3 regions of the Desulforamulus ruminis DSM 2154 genome follow, and region 3 is predicted to be linked to each of the others. Evidence: riboswitches for the same ligand, from Rfam matches in the RefSeq annotation. Region 3 holds a riboswitch; each other region holds the start of a gene.
The links. Region 3 has a riboswitch for cyclic di-AMP ahead of eam (glutamate 2,3-aminomutase). Riboswitches for the same ligand answer to the same signal wherever they lie in the genome.

Region 1 (6,744 bases), 770 kb from region 3:
CCTGGTTTTTTGCCGGACTTTCCGGTGCAGTGGCTGCTTTTTTGATTATGGCTTTTTATACCTCGGTGGCCGGCTGGGTATATGCTTATATTTTTAAAGCCATTGGCGGGGGGTTAATGACTGCGGATCCAAAGGTATCCGAGCAGGCCTTTAACACCTTTGTCAGCAGTGTTTGGTCCCCTTTAATCTGGCAGTGGATTGTTTTGATTGTAACCGGTGCCGTAATTTTGGCAGGAGTTAAGAACGGCATTGAACGGATGACCAAAACCCTGCTGCCTATTTTGTTTGTTTTATTGCTGATCTGCGATATCCGGGCCCTGACTTTACCCGGAGCCAGTGAAGGACTGGCCTTTCTCTTTAAACCCGACTTTGCCCAAATTACCGGGGCTACGGTTTTAGCGGCCATGGGTCTGGCCTTCTTTAAACTGTCTGTAGGTATGGGTGCCATGATTACTTACGGCAGTTATATTGGCAAAGGGGAAAACCTGATCGGCACCGGGGTAAAGGTTGCCTTGGCCGATACTGTGGTTTCCATGATGGCCGGCATGGCTATTTTCCCGGCGGTCTTTGCCTTTGGTTTTAGTCCTACAGATGGTGCTAAATTGCTCTTTATGACCATTCCCATGGTATTTAATTCCATGCCCTTCGGACAGGTGTTCCTGACGCTTTTCTTTATCTTAAGTTCCATCGCCGCCACCGGTGCCATGATCTCGCTTTTTGAAGTGCCGGTTGCTTACTTGCGTGAGGAAAGAAATTGGTCCAGAAAAAGAGCCACGGTGGTTACCGCCCTGGGGATGGCCCTGATTGGAAGTACGGCTACTCTTTCCAACAGCCTGTTGGCAGATTTCCACCTGTTTGGTAAGACCTTGTTTGATCTTTATGATTATACCAGTTCCAACTTGTTGCTTCCCATTACCGGTCTAGCCATTGCTCTTTTTGCCGGCTGGAAGCTAAGCCGGTGGGATATAGCCGATGAAATATCCAACTCCGGGAGCTTGAATAACAAGAGGCTGATTCAAGGATATTGGTTAGTCGTCCGGTTTGTGGTGCCGGTGGCCATCGTGATTGTGTTGCTGAGCGGCCTGGGTTTGTTTGATTAAACTGTAATATAAGTAAACCCCGCTGTGGCGGGGTTTTACTTATATCTTCATATGATGAATAGAAAATTGCAGGAACCCGGCAGTGGTTCTCTGGGCCCTTTTTAATAAAATTTGAATGGTCTCATCGATGACGGATAGAGGTCTGTTATCCGTCACTTGCGAAAGAAAGTCCGAGGAAAAGGAAGCATTTTTTCTGACCCAGTCCTCCGGGCGGTCTGACAAATGATAAATTCCACCGGAATAAAGGGAGTAATTCTCGTATTGATCTCTGGCCCGATCTTCAAAAAATTTGTGACCTCCTAAAACCTGTCCCCTGGCGTGATGAGGCACGCATAAATCCTGAACGATATGGCAGGCTGCGCCCAGATAAAAAAAGGCTTCCTTATAATAACCCCGCTGCCACTTTTTAAGTGCGCGGTTAAAATATTGCAGGCATTCCGTTGATGCGTCGGGACCGCGCCAAAGGCCGGTTCCCTCCCGCGAATCATAATAATGGCTGATATTTTTAAATCCCCTGTCACACCAGACCGAACCACGATCCATGGCATATAGATAGGAATGAGCGAGCTTTGCTTCTTTGTGAAAACCGTCCTGCTTAAGGATTTCAATGGCCTGCCGGTTGCAAAAATGGTGCGTATCTCTCTGCTGATTGGGGATAACCGCCTGAAAGGGCAGGGTCAGAGCCAACATTACTTTGGCGCAGTTCCATGTAGCATGGGTTAAGGTCATTTAAGCACTCTCCTAGGATGATTGTTTCCAAAATCAGGGGAAAATATGAATAACCTTCTTTTATAGGAAAAAGGACCTATTTTAGAGAAAAAAGAATAAATCTCATTTTTTAAGCAGGAAACTGGAAACAAATGGCGAAATAGCTAATAAAATATAAAATGGGCGCCTAATTTCTATTTTGAGGAAACGGGGGAACCGTTATTTTGGGGGTGAACTACCTGTTGGTAGCGGGCTATCTTTCGGTCCGAACCCGTCAGCTAACCCCGTAGGAGTAGAAAGTGGGGGAAAGAGCGTTTGTCAATAAGGAGGAAACTTTCCTTACTGGTTGCTTCCGTATGTCTGGCAACGGTTCTAGGAACGGGTTCCGCCTACGCGGCACAAGTTACCGTAGCCCAGGGAGATAGCCTGTGGGCTATTGCCAACCGGAATGGAACTACTGTAGAGGCTTTAAAGCAAATCAATCAATTAACTAGCGACAATCTTAGCGTTGGCCAGGTTTTAAACCTGCCGGACTCAGTAAATCAGTCTGTTCGTTCGTCTGCCAATCAATCCCAACAGCAGGTTTCCAGAGGGGGCGGCAGAATTACCGCTGTACTGGATTTTGCCAAGACACTGATCGGGTCCAAATATCGTTCAGGTGGAGAGAGCCCCGCAGGTTTTGACTGCTCCGGTTACGTACGTTATGTCTTTAAAAATTTTAATATTGATTTGGTCCATACTGCTGCCGGGCAATACAACGCCGGTACTGTCATTAAGAAGGAACAATTGGAACCCGCAGACCTGGTGTTCTTTAATACTGGAGGAAGCGGAATTAACCATTCCGGTATTTATATCGGTAATAATCAATTTATTCACTCTTCCAGTTCCAGGGGTGTCCGGATTGATTCCCTCGCCGACAGCTACTGGTCTAAAAATTACCGCGGAGCCAACAGAATTATTCCCTAGCTTATAAAACCCCGGAGAGATTTCCGGGGTTTAAGTATGAAAAACTTCCTGAAAATACAGACCTGCTTCAGGAATAAATAAACGGCACCGTAAAGGTGCCGTTTATTTATTCTTGGTACTCAAAGGTTAAAGCGTCATCTTCGTTCATTGCAAAGTAATCAATCACACCCTCGCCGATCCATACCTTATAGTCTTCACCGTCTTCAAGGCTGTCGTCTGCATCCAAGGTAACGGTCAGCTTATTCTTGGAGATCCCCGCTGCGTCGATATCCAGTTCCTTATGCCCCTTCAAAATGTGAATTCCGGCCCCGCTGGAACTAAAGTCTTCACCTTTCTGAAGAGTTTCATTGAACTGAAGTACAACCGTATTTTTGCTGCTGGCTGTCGCCTTTTCCAGGGCTAACTCATTTTCTCCGGTAGCAAAGGTCCATTCCCCTTTAGCAATAGCTGTAAAAGTTTTAGCATCGTCGGAGTCATCTGCTACGGTTTCCAGCATATTATCAGCCAAGGTAATGCAATATTTGGTGTTGCCGGCCAGCTTTTCATCACGGTCTAGCTTGATCACCAGATCATCATCATTTTCGCTGAAGACAATGGTAAAGTCCAGATTGGTATTGGCCCAGGCACCTTTTTCATAGCGAAGTATTCTTACGGCCTCAAGCAAATCTTCCCTATCCTTACCCTCTGCTAAAGTCAATTCTTCCGAAAAGCGGATTTTAAATTCCCTGGTATCCACATCGATTTTAGCCTTGTTAGCGGGGACTAACTGTTTAATAACAACGGTGGAAGAATCCTCATCGTCCGGATCCTGGTCATCAAGACCTTCACTGTTCATAAACCGGGAGATCATTACGGCAAACTCACCCCTGGAAATGGCTTTATAGGGGTTTAGGTAGCCGTTGGCAGAGCCTTTCATAATCCCTTTGTTATACATGACCGCTGCGTATACAAGTTCATCTTTGCTAAGCTGCTTTACATCCTTGGCGTAGGACAACATTTCCTCCAGAGAAACATCTTTATCCTCGGAGGCACGGCTCAGCCACATGGCCACTTCAATCCGTGTAGCCGGCTGGTTGCCATTCCAGTTGACTAGTTCCCAGTCTGCGATAATCCCTGCATCGTAGGCTTGAACAGGTGCCAAACCCATCCAACTGGGAAAGATATTCTTAAAGGCGTCAACCTTATTGAAAGAAATCTCCTCATGGTTAACCACTCTCATAATGATGGCGATGGCTTCGTTTTTAGTCACAGAACGTTCGGGCATGAACTGCTGGTTTTCATAACCCTTCATGATCCCTTTAAATTGGAGTTTTTCAATGTCATTTTTCGCCCAGTGGTTATTAACATCCACAAAAACCGTGGATTTCCCCTGGTATCCCCTCATTCCTTGGTTGCCCTTATTCTTCTTCCCAGAATCGGCCCAAACAGAACCGGCAAACAAGGTGGAAAGCAGACATATGGACAGCAGAACCATCAACAGCTTGCTAATTTTCCTCATCTTTTTCTCCTTTCAAAGAACAAAGTCTAAATTCCCAGTGGGTGAGACCCGTCAACCGGGGCGCCTGCCGGAGAGGGATCTCTACTCTCTTTTATTTACGCCAACGGAATTTTAAATGGCAGGGTGCATACTAAAATATATTCCTGTTCCAGTAGGGAGATCATATTAAAGCAATAATCATCGGAATAAATTAAATTATCATTATATGCAGAATTATTTATTTATTTTTAGTCAACCAATTGACATTTTATGTCAAAAAAATTATATTTAGGATTAGCAGAATATAGTTAGACTAAAGTTTTTTAAAATTAAGACCGTTTAATGATAAAAGCTAAAAAACGTGTGGGAGGATTGATTATGGCGAATCATCTTATCAACTGCTGGGAACATTTAAAATGCCCGGAGGATAGAAAGAACCAATGTCCCGCCTTCATAGAAAAAAGAGGCAGTGAATGCTGGAAGGTATCCAAAACCCTTTGTAAGGGACAACTCCAGGGAACCATGGCTCAGAAAATTGGTAACTGTAGAAAATGCGACTTTTATGCTACTTTCCATAAAATGAAATGTTCTATTAAAGTAAAAATTATGAGTGGTTTCGCCTGTATGATTTTTCTCTTTCTGGTGATGAATCTTTTTGCCCTATATCATATGAAGCAATTGGCTGCCCTCAGCCATCAAGACCTTTCGGGTGTACAAACCTTTTTTATCAGCGCCATGGTATTTGTGGCGGTAATTGCCGGGGCGGTTGCCTGGTTTGCCACCGGTGCTGTTACCAATCCCATTAGGCAGATGGAGCAGGTTGCCGGAAGAGTAGCCGGAGGGGATTTGACGGTTGAAGAAATTCAGGTAAAAAGCTGTGATGAAATTGGCTTACTGGCCACTGCTTTTAATCAAATGGTGGTCAGTTTAAAGGATATTGCCGGTCAACTGCGCCACAAGTCCGAGCAGGTTGCTTCTGCGGCTCAGCAGTTGTCTTCCAGTTCACAGCAAATTACCGCCAGCACCAATGAAGCAGCCTCTACCATGTCGGAACTGGCCTCCACCGTAGAGCGGGTAACGGAAAATACCCAGGTGGTTGCTTTTGCTTCGGAACAGGCTTCCCAGTATGCAGAGGGCGGAAGTGAAGGCATCTACAGAGTAACCTCTCAGATGAAAAGCATTGGCAGTTCCACGGACCTTGTGGGGCGCAGTATTCATAATCTGAGCGAAAGATCCAATGAAATTTCCCAGATTGTAGAATTGATAACCCAAATTGCCGACCAGACCAACCTCCTGGCATTAAATGCGGCCATCGAAGCGGCCAGAGCAGGGGATCAAGGAAAGGGCTTTGCCGTGGTGGCTGAGGAGGTTCGCAAGCTGGCTGAACGTTCGGCCAGTGCAGCGAAAGAAATTAAAACCCTGATTGTCACCATTCAGGAGGAGGCCGGGGTTGGAGTGGAAACCATGACAGCCAGTACTCAGGAAGTTGAGGCCGGCAATCTGGTTGTCAACGAAGTGGGAGAATCCTTTAACAGTATCATTACCACAGTCCAACAGTTAAGCCATCAGATTCAAGACGTTGCCGCCGCCACCGAGCAAATGTCCTCAGGGATTCAAAATGTGGCCGCCGCCTCCCAGGAGCAAACAGCCACCATGGAGGAGGTCAGTGCATCGGCGGAGGCCCTTACCAGGATGGCTGCGGATTTAGAGGAGCTTTCCGAGAGGTTTAAATTATAATCTTCAAATTTTAGAGTAACAAAACAAAAGCCTGTAACGTCTTAATAGATGGTAGGGCTTTTGTTGCTTTATACCGGGTCGGTATGAATTTGTAAGAATGGACGGTATGGCATATACTAAGAATGAAAAATTAAACACAATGATTTCTTTTTGTAGTATAAATTATAGTGTTACTGAAAAATTATTAGTGGAGGTTGAATAATGAAAATGAAGCGAATTGCTGTATTTCTTCTCTTGCTTTTGTCCCTGTCATTAACAGCCTGTGGAGAAAAAGCCCCTACCCTGAAGGAACAGCCTAAACCCCAGGTTCAGGAGACGGCGGAGGACAAGGTGAAAGTAACCCTGTACTTTGGTAATGAGCAGGCGGATGGTTTAGTGTCTGAGGTGCGGGAAATTGATAAACCCGGAGATATGGTGGTAGCCTTGATCAGCGAATTGACCAAACCCGGCAAGCATGCTGCCGTACTGCCCGAAGGAACGGAATTGGTTTATTATCAGAAGGAAGGCGACACTATTATCCTGAATTTTAATAAAGCCTTTGCTAATCTGCAGGGCTCCACCGGTGAGTTTATTGCCATAAATGCGGTGGTGAACACCATTACGGAACTGCCTGAGTTTAATAAAGTGATGCTGCAGGTAGACCGCCAGCCTCTGTCAACGGGGCATGCCATTTACGACAAACCCCTGACCCGGGATGAAAGTATGATAAAAAAATAAGTTTAGGACTTTGCAAGGATCCTGTTTTTAAACCTCCAA
Region 2 (6,744 bases), 800 kb from region 3:
TCACTGATAGAGTCCCCCAGTTATTATGGGCATTTAAGCGGGCATGAAAACCTGCAAATCATCTGTACCTTGAAAAGTGTCCCGGAAAAAGAAATCGAGCGGGTGCTTCAGATTGTCCGTCTGGAAAAGCAGAAGGACAAAAAGGTAAGCCAGTACTCTTTGGGAATGAAGCAGCGTCTGGGGCTTGCCTGCGCCCTTTTGGGCAGCCCGAAGCTTTTAATTCTGGACGAGCCGACCAACGGCCTTGACCCGGCCGGTATTCAGGAGATGCGAGAGCTGATCTGCTCCTTGCCAAAGGAATACGGCATGACAGTGCTGGTTTCCAGCCATTTACTCAGCGAGATCGATCAAATGGCCACCAATGTGGGAATCATCAGCAAAGGCGAGTTGATTTTCCAAAGCAGTTTAGCCGCCCTGCACCAAAAAAGCAGCCGCCGCATCGCCATCCGCACGCTGGATAACGCCCGGGCTGCATCCGTTTTACAGGAGCAGGGGATTGGCGTTGAGATGCAACAGAATTATTTGCTGCTGCCGGAGCTTGACGATCCGGAACTGGCACGGCATACTATGCGGCTATTTGAACGCAATGTTCAGATTGTGCGCATCGAACAGCGTGAAAAAAGCCTGGAGGACATTTTTCTCGAACTGACCGGAAGGGCGGTAAGTTTATGATCAGAGCGCTGTCTGTTGAATTCCGAAAGACCCGGTACAGAAAAATCTGGATGATTGTTGCCGCGCTGATTGGATTTCAATTTTTGTGGGCCTTTTGGGGATTTTGGGATATGGACGTACATGACTTACAGCAGGGTTGGATGACATGCCTGTACCAGTTCCCTGTTCTCAACGCCATCATGATGCCGGTGATCACGGCCGTAATTGCCTCAAAGCTCAGCGATGTGGAGCATAAAGGCCAGACTTTCAGACTTCTGGAGACCCTCATACCCGCTGGAAGGCTGTTTAATGCGAAATTTTTGTGCGGTGCTTTTTATATACTGTCCGTAACCCTGCTGCAACTTGCGACTATTCTTCTGTTGGGCTATTTCGCAGGCTTTACCGGCCCTGTACCGTTGGCTCAAATGGGTTATCATCTTTTTTTTACATTTTGTGTGAGCATCACGCTCTTATTGCTTCAGCAGGTTTTATCCTTGTTGTTTGTCAATCAAATGGTATCGCTCAGTGTGGGGTTGATCGGAGGTTTTGCGGGACTTTTTACCATGTATTTGCCGCAGCAATTTTCCAAGCTGGTTCTATGGAGCTACTACGGCGTGCTCATGGTGGTCGGCATGGATTGGGATCGTGCAACACGGATTACCAATTATTACTGGGTCGAGATTGACTGGGCGGGATTTTTTCTTCTTGTCGCGGCGTTCTTTGTAATTTATATCATTGGGCGCACCCTGTTTACCCGAAAGGAGATGTGAGCCATGTTTTACCGTACTCTGAAGGCGGAATGGATGAAGCTGCGGCACAGCCCTGTTTGGTTTGCGTTTGTTCTCCTGCCGGTTCTGCCCGCATTTATCGGAACTTTTAATTACGTACAAAATATCGGGATTTTACAGGAGGAATGGTACAGCCTGTGGACACAGCACACCCTGTTTTCCTGCTATTTCTTTCTTCCCGCTATTATCGGCGTATACTGCTCCTATCTGTACAGGTTGGAACACATGAACTATAACTGGAACACGATTATGACAGCGCCGGTACCGGTAAGCGGTCTGTTTCTTGCAAAGCTTTTGACCGCCTCGGTTATGGTGGTTCTTACACAAGTTTGGATCGGAATCCTATTTGTGCTGTCCGGCAAGCTCGCCGGGCTGTCCTCTCCGGTTCCGCCGGAATTGCTTGAATGGCTGCTGACCGGCTCAGCCGGAGCCATCGTAATCTGTTCCGTGCAGCTTTGCCTTTCTCTTGTCATCCGAAGCTTTGCCGTACCGGTGGGGATTGCCCTGATTGGCGGTATTGTCGGGCTTGCGATGCTTGCGAAAGGTTACGGAGTCTTGTTTCCTTACTCGCTGTTAAGCCTCGGAATGCGTGCCAATCAGCCCGGCGGCCCGATGCAGTGCAGCCTGGAGCAGTTCCTTCTCAGTTGCGCACTGTATCTTCTGGCCTGCGTGCTATTCGCTGTCTTCTGGATGAAACGTCGAGATGTCAATACCGGATAAGATTATAAACTACATGAGTTTTACTCGCTCATGTCTGCTCTTGAAAAGGAACATCTGATTTCAAATTTAATAGAAGCCTTAAGTCAAGTTTATGAACCGATTCAAAGGAGAACCCTGGCACATTTTATGCAGATCGATGGTGAACTTGGCACTATAGTAGACAAGGGTTAAACTTATCCCTATAATTGAAAGGGTAAGGTTAAAAACCCCGGAAACGGACCTGAGGAGCTTATTTAGTTACTAAAAGTCAGCGGTTAAGCCATTTCCCGGCTTAACCGCTGATTTAAATCCTTTATTGATTATTGGAGTTTTTTCCCATGCTACTGTGCCAAGCGGCTGCCTTTTCATTCTCCAGGGCGCTTCTGATGTCCTGTCCTGACGGTTGCTGGAAGACGCTCAGCCCAAATCTTGGGGCAGCGGCAAAGAGGTGATCAAATATATCCGACTGGATTCCCTCGTAGTCCACCCATTGAACGGTGTTTGCAAAGGCGTAAATCTCCAGAGGTATTCCCTGTCCTTCGGCCGGAAGCTGTCTTACCATCAGCGTCATCTCCTTGTGTATGCCGGGATGCCGCTTCAAATAAGCCCTCATGTATTCTCGGAATGTACCGATATTGGTCAGTCTGCGCCCGTTTACAGGCTCCGAAAGGTCAATATTCCCCTTGAGATTGTATTCCTCCACCTCCTGCAGCTTTTCCTCAATGTAGTCCTTTAATAGCTCCATTCTGCGAAAGCGTTCGATCATGGCGTCCGAGCAAAGATTTACGCTTCCGGCATCAATATAAATCGCCCTCTTGATCCTGCGTCCACCCGAGGCCTGCATCCCCCGCCAGTTTTTAAAAGCATCGGACACCAGGGCGTAAGCCGGGATAAAGGTAATGGTTTTATCGAAATTTTCCACCTTGACGGTATTTAGGGACAAGTCGATCACGATTCCATCCGCCGCATATTTCGGCATCTCAATCCAGTCGCCGATGCGTATCATATCATTTGAGGTCATCTGTATCCCCGCCACAAAGCCAAGGATTGAATCCTTGAAAACCAGGGTGGTAACGGCGGTCATGGCACCGATGCCACCCAGCAGCACCAGCGGACTTTCACCAATCAGACCGGCAATGATTACAATGAAGCCGATAATAAACACAGCCACCTTAATAATCTGCAGAAGCCCACGCATGGGCCTCACTTTAGAAATTTCGTAGGTTCTGTATATCTCATCGACAGCATTGATCAGCGCGTCTGCCACGCCCATCATGACGGCAACCGTATACACCAGCACGCCACGCATGATCAGTTCCTCGTACTTTGGAAAAGTACCCGCAAAGAGAGCGATAATAATGGGCGTCACAAGATGAGAAAGGCGTTGGAAAACCCTTTTTTCAAGTAAAATATCATCCCAGCTCGGCCTGCTCTTTTTGGCATAACTGGTGACAATTTTTAAGAGAATTTCCTTGGCAATAAGCCTTGATAACACGCAAATAATCCCTATGACCAGCAAAATTACGGCATTGGCGGCAAAATCGGCCATAGCGCCCTGACTTCCAAAGCGCTCTAGAAAGGCGATGATTTTAGTATACATGTCAGCACCTCCTTCTTTTCCCGCGTATTACATTCCAACTTATTTTAATGGAATGCCTCTCTGCTATCAAGCAAATGGGGTGACTTTTCTTTATGATTTTTTAATCTTTCATATGGAATAAAATTAATTGGTTAGTCCAATAACTTTTATAATTCCATAAGACCATAAGCTGAAAAGTAACAACTACTATAGGTTACGCACTTATATTCCTCTTTGGTCCTGTAGACAATAATTGTGCTGGGACTCCTTTAGTTCGCAGGCCATTATCTTAATAATCATGGGATAGCAAGAAAGTTATAAGTTTCTCTTAAATCCCCAACGCTTGAATAACCTTCTTTAAAATCCTGGCGGAATTCCTTAGCCCCTCCTCCTCTTCCACGGACATGGCAGGGGAATCACTTCGCTTCTTCCTCTCCCATTTATAATACAGGACATGCTTAAACAACACCCTTCTATATCATAAAGATGATCAACCAGTCCCGAAACCGTCAAGATAGAATTCTCATCCCTGATCACAGCTTCGCAGATGCGTTTCAGGACAAAGGCAATGGCAGGTTTTTGATTGCTGCCTGCCGTAAATATGATGATATGGGCATCCCGGCAGTCTTCAAAATCTCCGGCTATTACACCGGCAGGTTTCGTGAACACAGCGGCATCCCCCAGGTTCAGCGCCTCTCCCTTAGCCTTATCCTTATCGACATCAACCAAAACCAAATCACTGGCCAGCCCACTGGACATAATGGCAAAGGCCACCGACGCTCCAACCTGACCTGCCCCGATAATGGCTATTTTTACTCCCGTCTGGCTTTCCAAAAAAACACCCCCAGAGCTAAATGCAAAAATATTATTTCCCAATAAATCAATGCTATGTGAACAATTACCAAATATTGAGGGTGGACACATTTATGGAAAACCAGTAAAATAATTCATAACTTTACAAAAGAGGCCGAATCTCCGCGAAAACCGGAGTACGGGGGACAAATTTTACGGGGTGAATCCGCTGCCTTTTTACGGAGGTGTCTACAGGTGCGGTAGGGTGCCCTTCAACCCGAACCCGACAGCTAACCTCGAAGGCCAAAGGAGGGAAAAGGTTCCAATGAATTTTTTCGTCCGTTTTAAACGGATCTTTGTATCTGTCTGCGTTTTGGGAGTGCTCATTCCTGCAGCCATTGCTTATGCTGCCACTTATACGGTTGTTCCCAGTGACTCCCTGTCCGCCATCAGCCAGAAGCTGAACGTCAGTGTCGAGCAAATTAAGACCGCCAACGGACTTACCGGCGATTTTCTGGAAATTGGCCAAATATTGACCATTCCGGACCATCCGGCTGCCGGTTCTGCTGCTCCCGCCAATACCACCTATACCGTTAAACCGGGGGACAGTCTTCATGTCATCGCCCAAAAATATAACATTCGTCCCGAGGCCTTAATTCTAACCAATAGCCTCACGGGTAATTTAATCTACCCCGGACAGCAGTTAATCGTTCCCGTCGCCACTTCCCGCAGCGCCGGACCGGTGGCGGTAGAGGTGAGCAGGAGCGCCAAACGGCCGGTAATACCCTATACGGAAGAAGAACTGGACCTGCTGGCCCGTCTGGTTACTGCCGAAGCAGGCGGGGAACCGGTGGAGGCTCAAGTGGGAGTAGCTGCCGTGGTGATTAACCGGGTGCAGAGCAGTTCTTTCCCTAATACCATCTCAGAAGTCATTTATGCCCGTAATCAGTTTGGCCCGGTACAAAATGGTTGGATTAAACGCCCTGCCACATCCACTGCCCTGGAGGCCACTGAGAAAGCCCTGTACGGTGAAGATCCAACCAATGGCGCGTTGTACTTCTTTGATACTTCAACAAAAAATTCTTATTTACGTTCTCTCCCGGTACTGGCCAATTATGGTCATATGATTTATGCCAATACGAAATAGTTAGTGAATTAAAAACGGCACCCCACCAGGTGCCGTTTTATGTTACTTTTAAATTTAATTGAACTACCACAGGCAGGTGGTCTGAAGCATAGGACTGTAAAGTATTGGCTGAAACGACCTGCCAATGATGCGACACAAAAATAAAATCCAATTGTTCTTCCGGCTGCCAGGCCGGAAAAGTGCTAAATCCACCCGTAACCTCCGTGGCCTCCCTTAGGACGTTGGATAACGCGGCAAACTCCGGAGTATCCCGCCCGTCATTTAAATCACCCACCAGAATGGAAGGTTTCTCCGTGGTGGAAATGACTTGCAAAATTTCTTGTACTTGATCCATTCGTTCTTGTCGGTTTAATCCCAGGTGAGTGCAAAAAAAGGAGATCAATTCCTTACCCAACTTGATCTCAGTTTCCAATATCCCCCTTTGTTCACCCTGACTGGGTAATAAATGTCTTTTTACCCCGGTAATGGGCCAGAAGCTCAAGACTGCGTTACCATACTGGGACCAGGGACCCCATTTAAGATTTGGACCATAGGCCCAGTTCCTTCGCAAAATCTCTCCCAGCCTTCTGGGCTGATTGCAGCACCCACTGCGTGGAAGATACTTATCCACTTCCTGAACTCCGATTAAATGGGCTCTTGAAAAGGCAAGAACCGCAGCCGCACGGTTCAAATTCACCTTATCATCCATACCACGGCCATGACAAATATTGTAACTGACAACCCGAATGGTTTCCAATGATCATCACCCCGGCTAACTGAGGAGGACTCCGTTCGATATTTTTCTGGCTGTATTCAGGAGGTTGCACAGAGGATCCACTAAACCCCCGACATTCAGGCTGGGAGGAATATTGGCGGCTTTATGGGCCAGGTTTACCAGGCCCTTGTTGGCATCTTTTATCAAGAACCCTTCTGCAGCCTTTGGACTGATTAGAGAACATTCAACCAGTCCCCTGTCCGGCAACAATAATAGATTCCTATAATTTATAAATTGACTTAATTGTTCCCAAGTATCTTTTGGGAAACCAATAACGCTGATATTCCCATCATCCCACAGAATCTCCAGGGTCACCAGACAGCGGTTCAAAGAT
Region 3 (6,744 bases):
GAAATCCTTTGCGAGAAGAATTTGTCAAGGCTCTGTCCCGGGCCGGGTCCGGAGAGGAATTAAACCGCCGGGAAATCATAACCTTGCTTCAAGCCGAACCCGGAGAGGAAGAAAACCAGCTCTTTGCTCTGGCGGACAAAGTCCGGCAGCGCTATCTGGGAGACGAGGTTCACCTGCGGGGAATCATCGAATTTTCCAACTACTGTCGTAACGATTGCCTCTACTGCGGGTTAAGGCGCAGCAACAGCAACATTAAAAGATATCGTATCCCGGTGGAGGAAATTGTGGCTGCCGCCAAGCATGCGGCGGATTTGGGTTATGGCACCATCGTTTTGCAATCCGGGGAGGATTTTCATTACTCAGGGGAAGAACTGGCGGAAATCATTCGTAGGGTCAAAGGGGTCAGTAATTTTGCCATTACCGCCTGTGTGGGCGAACGGAGCCGTGAAGATTACGAGCGGATGAGAGAGGCCGGGGCGGACCGCTATTTGTTAAAACATGAAACCGCTGACCCGGAGCTGTTTGCCAAATTACGACCGGGAACCACCCTGGAAGAAAGGGTGAAAAGATTAAACTGGCTGCGGGAATTGGGTTATCAGGTGGGGTCCGGGAATATGGTGGGACTTCCGGAGCAAACCCCGGAAACCCTGGCCGACGATATCCTGCTGATGAAGGAGCTGGATGTGGAAATGGCCGGCATGGGCCCCTTCATCCCTCATCACCAGACGCCCATGAAGGATTGCCCGCCGGGAGATGTTGGTTTGACTCTAAAAGCCCTGGCTGTGGCAAGGCTGGTACTGCCCCAGACCCATCTACCGGCCACCACGGCCCTGGGAACCTTGAATCCCGAAGGTCGGCAGATGGCCCTGGGGTGTGGAGCCAATGTAATTATGCCCAACCTGTCTCCGGCTCAATACCGGGAAATGTACGCCATTTATCCGGAAAAGGCAGGGAGCAAGGAAGATGCCGACGAGTCCCACGAAAGGATTACTTCTCTGGTGAAAAAGGTAGGACGCACCGTAAGCAAAGGACGGGGTGACAGCCCTAAGGAATTATTTAGGAACCAGCCGGCTTAAGCAGCCGGGGAAAGGGAAGGTGGAGAATATGGCAGTGAACAAGGCGATTTATAATAATCAGTGGGAACCGGCCGATTTTATTAAAGAAGACGAGATCAACCGGATGCTGGAGGAGGCAAAGAACGCTTCTCCGGACAAAATACGGGAGGTTATTGCAAAGGCTCGTCAGGCCAAGGGGCTAAACTTGGGGGAAGTAGCCCTGCTGCTCCAGAATGAAGACAAAGAATTGCTGGAACAGATGTTCCAAGTGGCCAGTGAACTGAAACTCAAAATTTACGGCAAGCGTCTGGTGCTGTTTGCCCCCCTTTATATCAGTGATCATTGCGTTAACAATTGTGTATACTGCGGTTACCGCCGGGACAATCAATTTTCCCGCCGCAAGCTGAGCCAGGAGGAAGTGGCCGAGGAAGTAAAGGTATTGGAATCCATGGGTCATAAAAGACTGGCTCTGGAAGCCGGTGAGCACCCGGGTGAATGCCCCATTGATTACGTTTTGGAATGTCTCAACACCATCTACAGCATCAAATTTGAAAACGGCAGCATTCGCCGCTGCAACGTAAACATTGCCGCCACCACCATTGAAGAGTATAAAAAACTTAAAGAAGCAGGTATCGGCACTTATATTCTGTTCCAGGAAACCTACCACCGGGAGACTTATAAGAAGATGCATCCCAGCGGCCCCAAAGCCGATTATGACTGGCACACAACCGCCCACGACCGGGCTATGATGGCCGGTGTTGATGATGTAGGCTTTGGCGTACTTTATGGACTTTATGACTATAAATTCGAGGTTATGGCTCAGATTATGCATGCCCAGCACATGGAAGAACGTTTCGGCGTGGGACCCCATACCATTTCCGTACCCCGCATCCGTCCGGCCCAAGGGGTTGATTACGACAGTTATCCTTATTTGGTAAATGACGAACAGTTTATGAAACTGGTTGCCATTCTCCGTTTGGCGGTTCCCTATACGGGCATGATTATTTCCACCCGGGAAAGTCCCCAATACCGGGATATGCTGCTCAATTACGGCATCTCTCAGATTTCCGCCGGTTCCTGTACCGGGGTGGGAGGATATAAAAAAGAGGCCGAGCGTCTGGCCTGTTTGGCCGATGGAAAAACCGACTGCTGTTGTGACGATACACCGCCGCAGTTTGCCGTGGATGATCACCGCAGCCCGGATGAAGTTCTGAACTCGGTTTGTCAGTCCGGCTGGCTGCCCAGCTACTGTACCGCCTGTTACCGTAAAGGCCGCACCGGGGACCGCTTTATGGCACTGGCTAAAAACGGGGAAATTCAAAACGTATGCCAGCCCAACGCCATTCTCACCTTTAAAGAATACCTGTTGGACTATGCCTCTCCGGAAACCAGGGAACTGGGAGATGAGACCATCCGCCGTCATCTGGAAGAAATTAAAAGTCCGGAAATTCGCAGGATTACTGAAGACCGGTTAAAACAAATTGAGCAAGGGGCCAGAGATTTATACTTTTAATGGCCAAAAACAGCCTGTTAAGTTGAGAACAGGCTGTTTTTTTTGTTAACCCCTATGAATTTTTCGGAATGAAGTTATAATAGGAATGAAGTTATAATATAAACGCAGACAAAAATTTTTCGGAGGTTTTTATCTTGCAGAGTGGAGAGGTTCATTTAGCCAAGTACATGAACATTGCCGCGGACATTGCGGACAGGATCGTAAGGGGAGAATATCAAGAGGGCCAAAAGATATTTGGCCGGTCAACTTTGGCGGGGAAGTATAATGTTTCGCCGGAGACCATTCGCCGGGCTTTGATTTTGTTGCAGGAAGCAGGAATTGTTCAAGTTACACCAGGGGTGGGAGTGGCTGTTAAGTCCCTTGACGCGGCGCAGAAATATTTGGAGGACTTTGGTCAAAGACGGGTGCTCCAGGGTTTGCATGAACAGTTGTATGATTTGGTCAAGAAACGGGATCAATTAAATGAAGAAATATCCAAGTTGATCGAGGAATTAATGGAGCATACCCTTCAGGTGGAATCAAGATTTAACAAAATTGAAGAGTGGAAAGTATTACCCGAATCCCCGCTGGTGGGAAAATATCTTTCCCAATTGGAACTGTGCGATCAGAGCCGTGTTTTGACTATTCAAAGAAAAGATGTGGGCGAAATTGTTAATCCTACTTCAAAAAATGTGATTGAAGGCGGCGATATTATTACCATCTTTGGAACTTTAAGCGCCTCCTGTAAAAAAGGATTAGTAAGAGTTTAATAAACATTAGAATATGATTTATAAAAAAGGTGCTAAGGCATCTTTTTTATGTTGAATTCAAAACAACTTGCATGATATAATGAGTTGTGGCAACTTTATAAAAACATGACGTTGCCTGGAAAAATATGCTTAATTCCGTGATCGGAAGCGGAGGAACCAATTCCGGGGTGAATCCTATGTTAATAGGTAGGGTTTCCTTTCGACCCGAACCCGTCAGCTAACTTCGTAAGCATGAAGGAAAGGATGGGATAGTATGTCTGTAAAGATGTGGCAGGACGAACAGCAGTTAGAATGGGAGAAAAGGGACATTGCCCTTAGAAGGGCGGCAGAATTAAAGGATCAAATTACAGAATACCTGGAGCAGAAAAAAAGTATACCGGACGGGTTTGAAATCCAAGGAGAATACACCAAGGCAAAAAGTGAGTTGCTGGAGTATTTTAATGCCACTGAGGAACAGTGGAATGACTGGCGCTGGCAGATGGCCAACCGGATTAGAGATGTCAGAATTTTAAGCCGGTTGGTTCGCCTGGAATCCGACGAATTTAACGATATCGAAAAGGTAGGCCGTCAGTTCCGCTGGGCTGTTTCGCCCTATTATTTAGCCCTTGCCATTGCCGGCGGAAAAGAAGGCCCGGTTTGGCGCCAGGCTATCCCCAGCGGCCTGGAGATTCTTGACCGCTACGGCAAGGAAGATCCCATGGGAGAGGAGTTTACTTCTCCTGCGGCCGGTATTACCCGTCGTTACCCGGACCGCTTAATTATCAACGTAACCAATCAGTGCGCCATGTATTGCCGTCATTGCCAGAGACGCAGGAACATCGGAGATATTGATGTTCATAAGCCCAGGCAAGTGCTGGAGGCTTCCCTGCGGTACATCAGAGAAAATCCCGAAATCAGGGACGTTTTAATAACCGGGGGAGATGCGTTGCTCCTATCCAACAAGCAGTTGGACTGGCTGTTAACCGAGCTTGACAATATCCCCCATGTTGAAATCAAACGGATTGGCAGCCGGATACCGGTGACCATGCCCCAAAGGGTTACTTCCCAGCTATGCTCCGTGCTGGAGAAGCACCCGCCCATTTACATGAATACTCAGTTTAATCATCCCCTGGAAGTGACTCCTGAGGCCAAGAAAGCGTGCGATATGCTGATAAAGGCCGGAGTTGTGCTGGGTAACCAGGCGGTTTTGTTGAAAGACATCAACAATGATCCCCATGTCATGAAGCGGTTAAACCACAGCCTCTTGCGCATTCGGGTGAAACCCTATTACATTTTTCATGCGAAAGCGGTGAAGGGTACCCGGCATTTTATCACCGGGGTGCAAGACGGTATTAACATTATGGAACAATTGAGAGGGTTTACCTCCGGTCTGGCGGTACCCACTTACATTATCAACGCCCCCAATGGTTATGGAAAAACGCCGATCCTACCCCAGTATATTCTAGAAAATAAAAATGATCATGTAACGATCCGTACCTGGGAAAAACGAGTTATTCCCTATTCCGTCAGCGGTTAGCTTATAAGACTGCGGTAAACCAGAAAGCGTCCCCAATTTATCTTTTATAAAATAATGAGCTGCGTAAAAGGAACGATTCTGTGTTCTTTTTGCGCAGCCCTTTTATTTTGCGCTGGTTCAGCAGATAAAATTTTTTTCCGAAGCAAATTTATGATTGACAAGAACGAATGTTTGGTATAAAATCACAACAAAACAAATGTTCGGTGGTGTTAAACATGATTAAAAGTGTTGAATTCAATGGGGGTTTTATCCCTCCGGGAACCGTCCTCCCTTTGGAATCCTCCTCCAATTTTGATTTTACCGATGAAGTTCTCACCTGGTTGGGAAACAAAGATTCTTCTTTGGATACCCGGGTGGGCATGGGGGTTTGTTACTTGACGGCATTTTTTATGATCGGACAAATATTCCGGTATGTGTTTTCCTGACAAAGGGAAACAATGCCCTAAGAGAGTCTGGTTATTTTCCTGGTGAGTGCATCATAATAAATACATGACCAAGGTATATGTATTAGGAGCAGGGGCCAGTGCGGCTTATACGGGATCTTTCCTGGGTGAAACAAGCCCCGTAGCTAAAAACTTTTTTCAAAAGGCCATGCGGGTGATGAATATCCACCAGGTCAAAAACCGGTACTTCGGTGATGAAAACTTGAAATACCGGCATATTTTTGCTTTCATTGAGGAATTCTGGGGCATTTCCAAAGATAAAATAGCCCGCTCCGATCTGGATATGGAAGAGGTATTGACCCTGCTCAATATTGAACTCCAGGAGGATACTGCGGGACAAGGCCGCCTTGTACAAGCCTATGAAGAATTCCTTTTATTAATGGCCTTAACCTTTGATAAAATTTTGTACGGAACCCCCTGCCCGCACTACCAAAGAATTGCGGAATCCCTGCAACCGGAGGATACGGTTATATCCTTTAACTATGAGCTGCTGATGGATTACGCCCTGTTAAACCGAAAGGATGCCCGCGTCTTTTGGCATACCCGGGACGGATACGGGATTCCCTGTAATAATTTGCAGCCCTCCGCCAGAGAGAAGGAGCAGGGAGAATTGTGGAGACATGAAGCGACCGGACCGGCGCAACCTTCTTCCAACATTCAATTACTAAAGCTGCACGGTTCCCTAAACTGGCTCTATTGCCCCCGGTGCGGCCGGCTATTTACCTACCAGCACGATGGTGTTGCAGGACAGAGTTTAATTATTAACGGAATGGCCAATATGCTAAATTGCATGACCCGAAATTGCTGCCAGCGTTTAAGCCGGGTCATTATTCCGCCTACCTTAATGAAGAATTATCAGTCGGTGCCCTTTATACCGAAATTATGGGGGCAGGCCCGAAGGGCTCTAGAGAAAGCCTCGGAAATTATTATCATCGGTTATTCCTTTCCTCCCACAGACTTTCGGTCTAATTGGATGTTTCGTAAAGCCATGACCCGGAATCAGAACCTGAAAAGAGTGGTTGTCATTGATACAGCCGAGAGATACCCGTTAAAAACACTGTTAACGAAACATAAGAGCATTTTTAGAGTGAACGATATTGCATTTTATCCTAACCTAGCTGAATACAGTCCAAGGATTACCCCCCAGGCGGTTCAATAATCGGATATATATTTTTTCAGGGGAAATGCTAAAGAGAAAGACCCACCCGTCGCTTGTGGGATGCGCGGAAAGGTAAACGGGCAAAGGTGTCAACAAAACCACTGGACAAACCGACACCCATAGAAAGGTAAGGGGTTGCCTTTCTAAATGGGCTCCTGGTTCTACTACAGGAGTCCATTCTTTTTGCTCAAGGGGTGCGGGTTGCAAGGCCTAGGGTAAGGTCTGAGTCCTGAGCTGGAGTAAGCTCTTAAATGTGACATAATAAAAAATGAATAATGTTATAACATATTGAAAAAATATTTTAATAGG

Region 1: it holds a riboswitch for cyclic di-AMP, as region 3 does, so the genes downstream of both, DESRU_RS04425 (C40 family peptidase) here and eam (glutamate 2,3-aminomutase) in region 3, are expected to answer to the same signal.
Region 2: it holds a riboswitch for cyclic di-AMP, as region 3 does, so the genes downstream of both, DESRU_RS04275 (LysM peptidoglycan-binding domain-containing protein) here and eam (glutamate 2,3-aminomutase) in region 3, are expected to answer to the same signal.

Annotation. Positions count from the first base shown of each region.
Region 1 is NC_015589.1:894,530-901,273, forward strand. It holds gene DESRU_RS04415 (sodium-dependent transporter) at 1-1,100, shown strand, start outside; gene DESRU_RS04420 (zinc dependent phospholipase C family protein) at 1,140-1,829, opposite strand; cyclic di-AMP (ydaO/yuaA leader) riboswitch at 1,983-2,117, shown strand; gene DESRU_RS04425 (C40 family peptidase) at 2,124-2,774, shown strand; gene DESRU_RS04430 (S-layer homology domain-containing protein) at 2,881-4,272, opposite strand; gene DESRU_RS04435 (methyl-accepting chemotaxis protein) at 4,630-5,988, shown strand; gene DESRU_RS04440 (GerMN domain-containing protein) at 6,190-6,705, shown strand.
Region 2 is NC_015589.1:864,732-871,475, reverse strand. It holds gene DESRU_RS04300 (ABC transporter ATP-binding protein) at 1-672, shown strand, start outside; gene DESRU_RS04295 (ABC transporter permease) at 669-1,421, shown strand; gene DESRU_RS04290 (ABC transporter permease) at 1,425-2,159, shown strand; partial or broken gene DESRU_RS21715 (catalase-related domain-containing protein) at 2,187-2,330, shown strand; gene DESRU_RS04285 (mechanosensitive ion channel family protein) at 2,452-3,738, opposite strand; gene DESRU_RS04280 (lactate/malate family dehydrogenase) at 4,096-4,551, opposite strand; cyclic di-AMP (ydaO/yuaA leader) riboswitch at 4,673-4,828, shown strand; gene DESRU_RS04275 (LysM peptidoglycan-binding domain-containing protein) at 4,835-5,656, shown strand; gene DESRU_RS04270 (endonuclease/exonuclease/phosphatase family protein) at 5,694-6,392, opposite strand; gene DESRU_RS04265 (hypothetical protein) at 6,408-6,744, opposite strand, start outside.
Region 3 is NC_015589.1:1,661,794-1,668,537, forward strand. It holds gene hydE ([FeFe] hydrogenase H-cluster radical SAM maturase HydE) at 9-1,076, shown strand; gene hydG ([FeFe] hydrogenase H-cluster radical SAM maturase HydG) at 1,105-2,568, shown strand; gene DESRU_RS08325 (winged helix-turn-helix domain-containing protein) at 2,703-3,317, shown strand; cyclic di-AMP (ydaO/yuaA leader) riboswitch at 3,434-3,564, shown strand; gene eam (glutamate 2,3-aminomutase) at 3,571-4,833, shown strand; gene DESRU_RS08335 (hypothetical protein) at 5,001-5,258, shown strand; gene DESRU_RS08340 (SIR2 family protein) at 5,323-6,435, shown strand.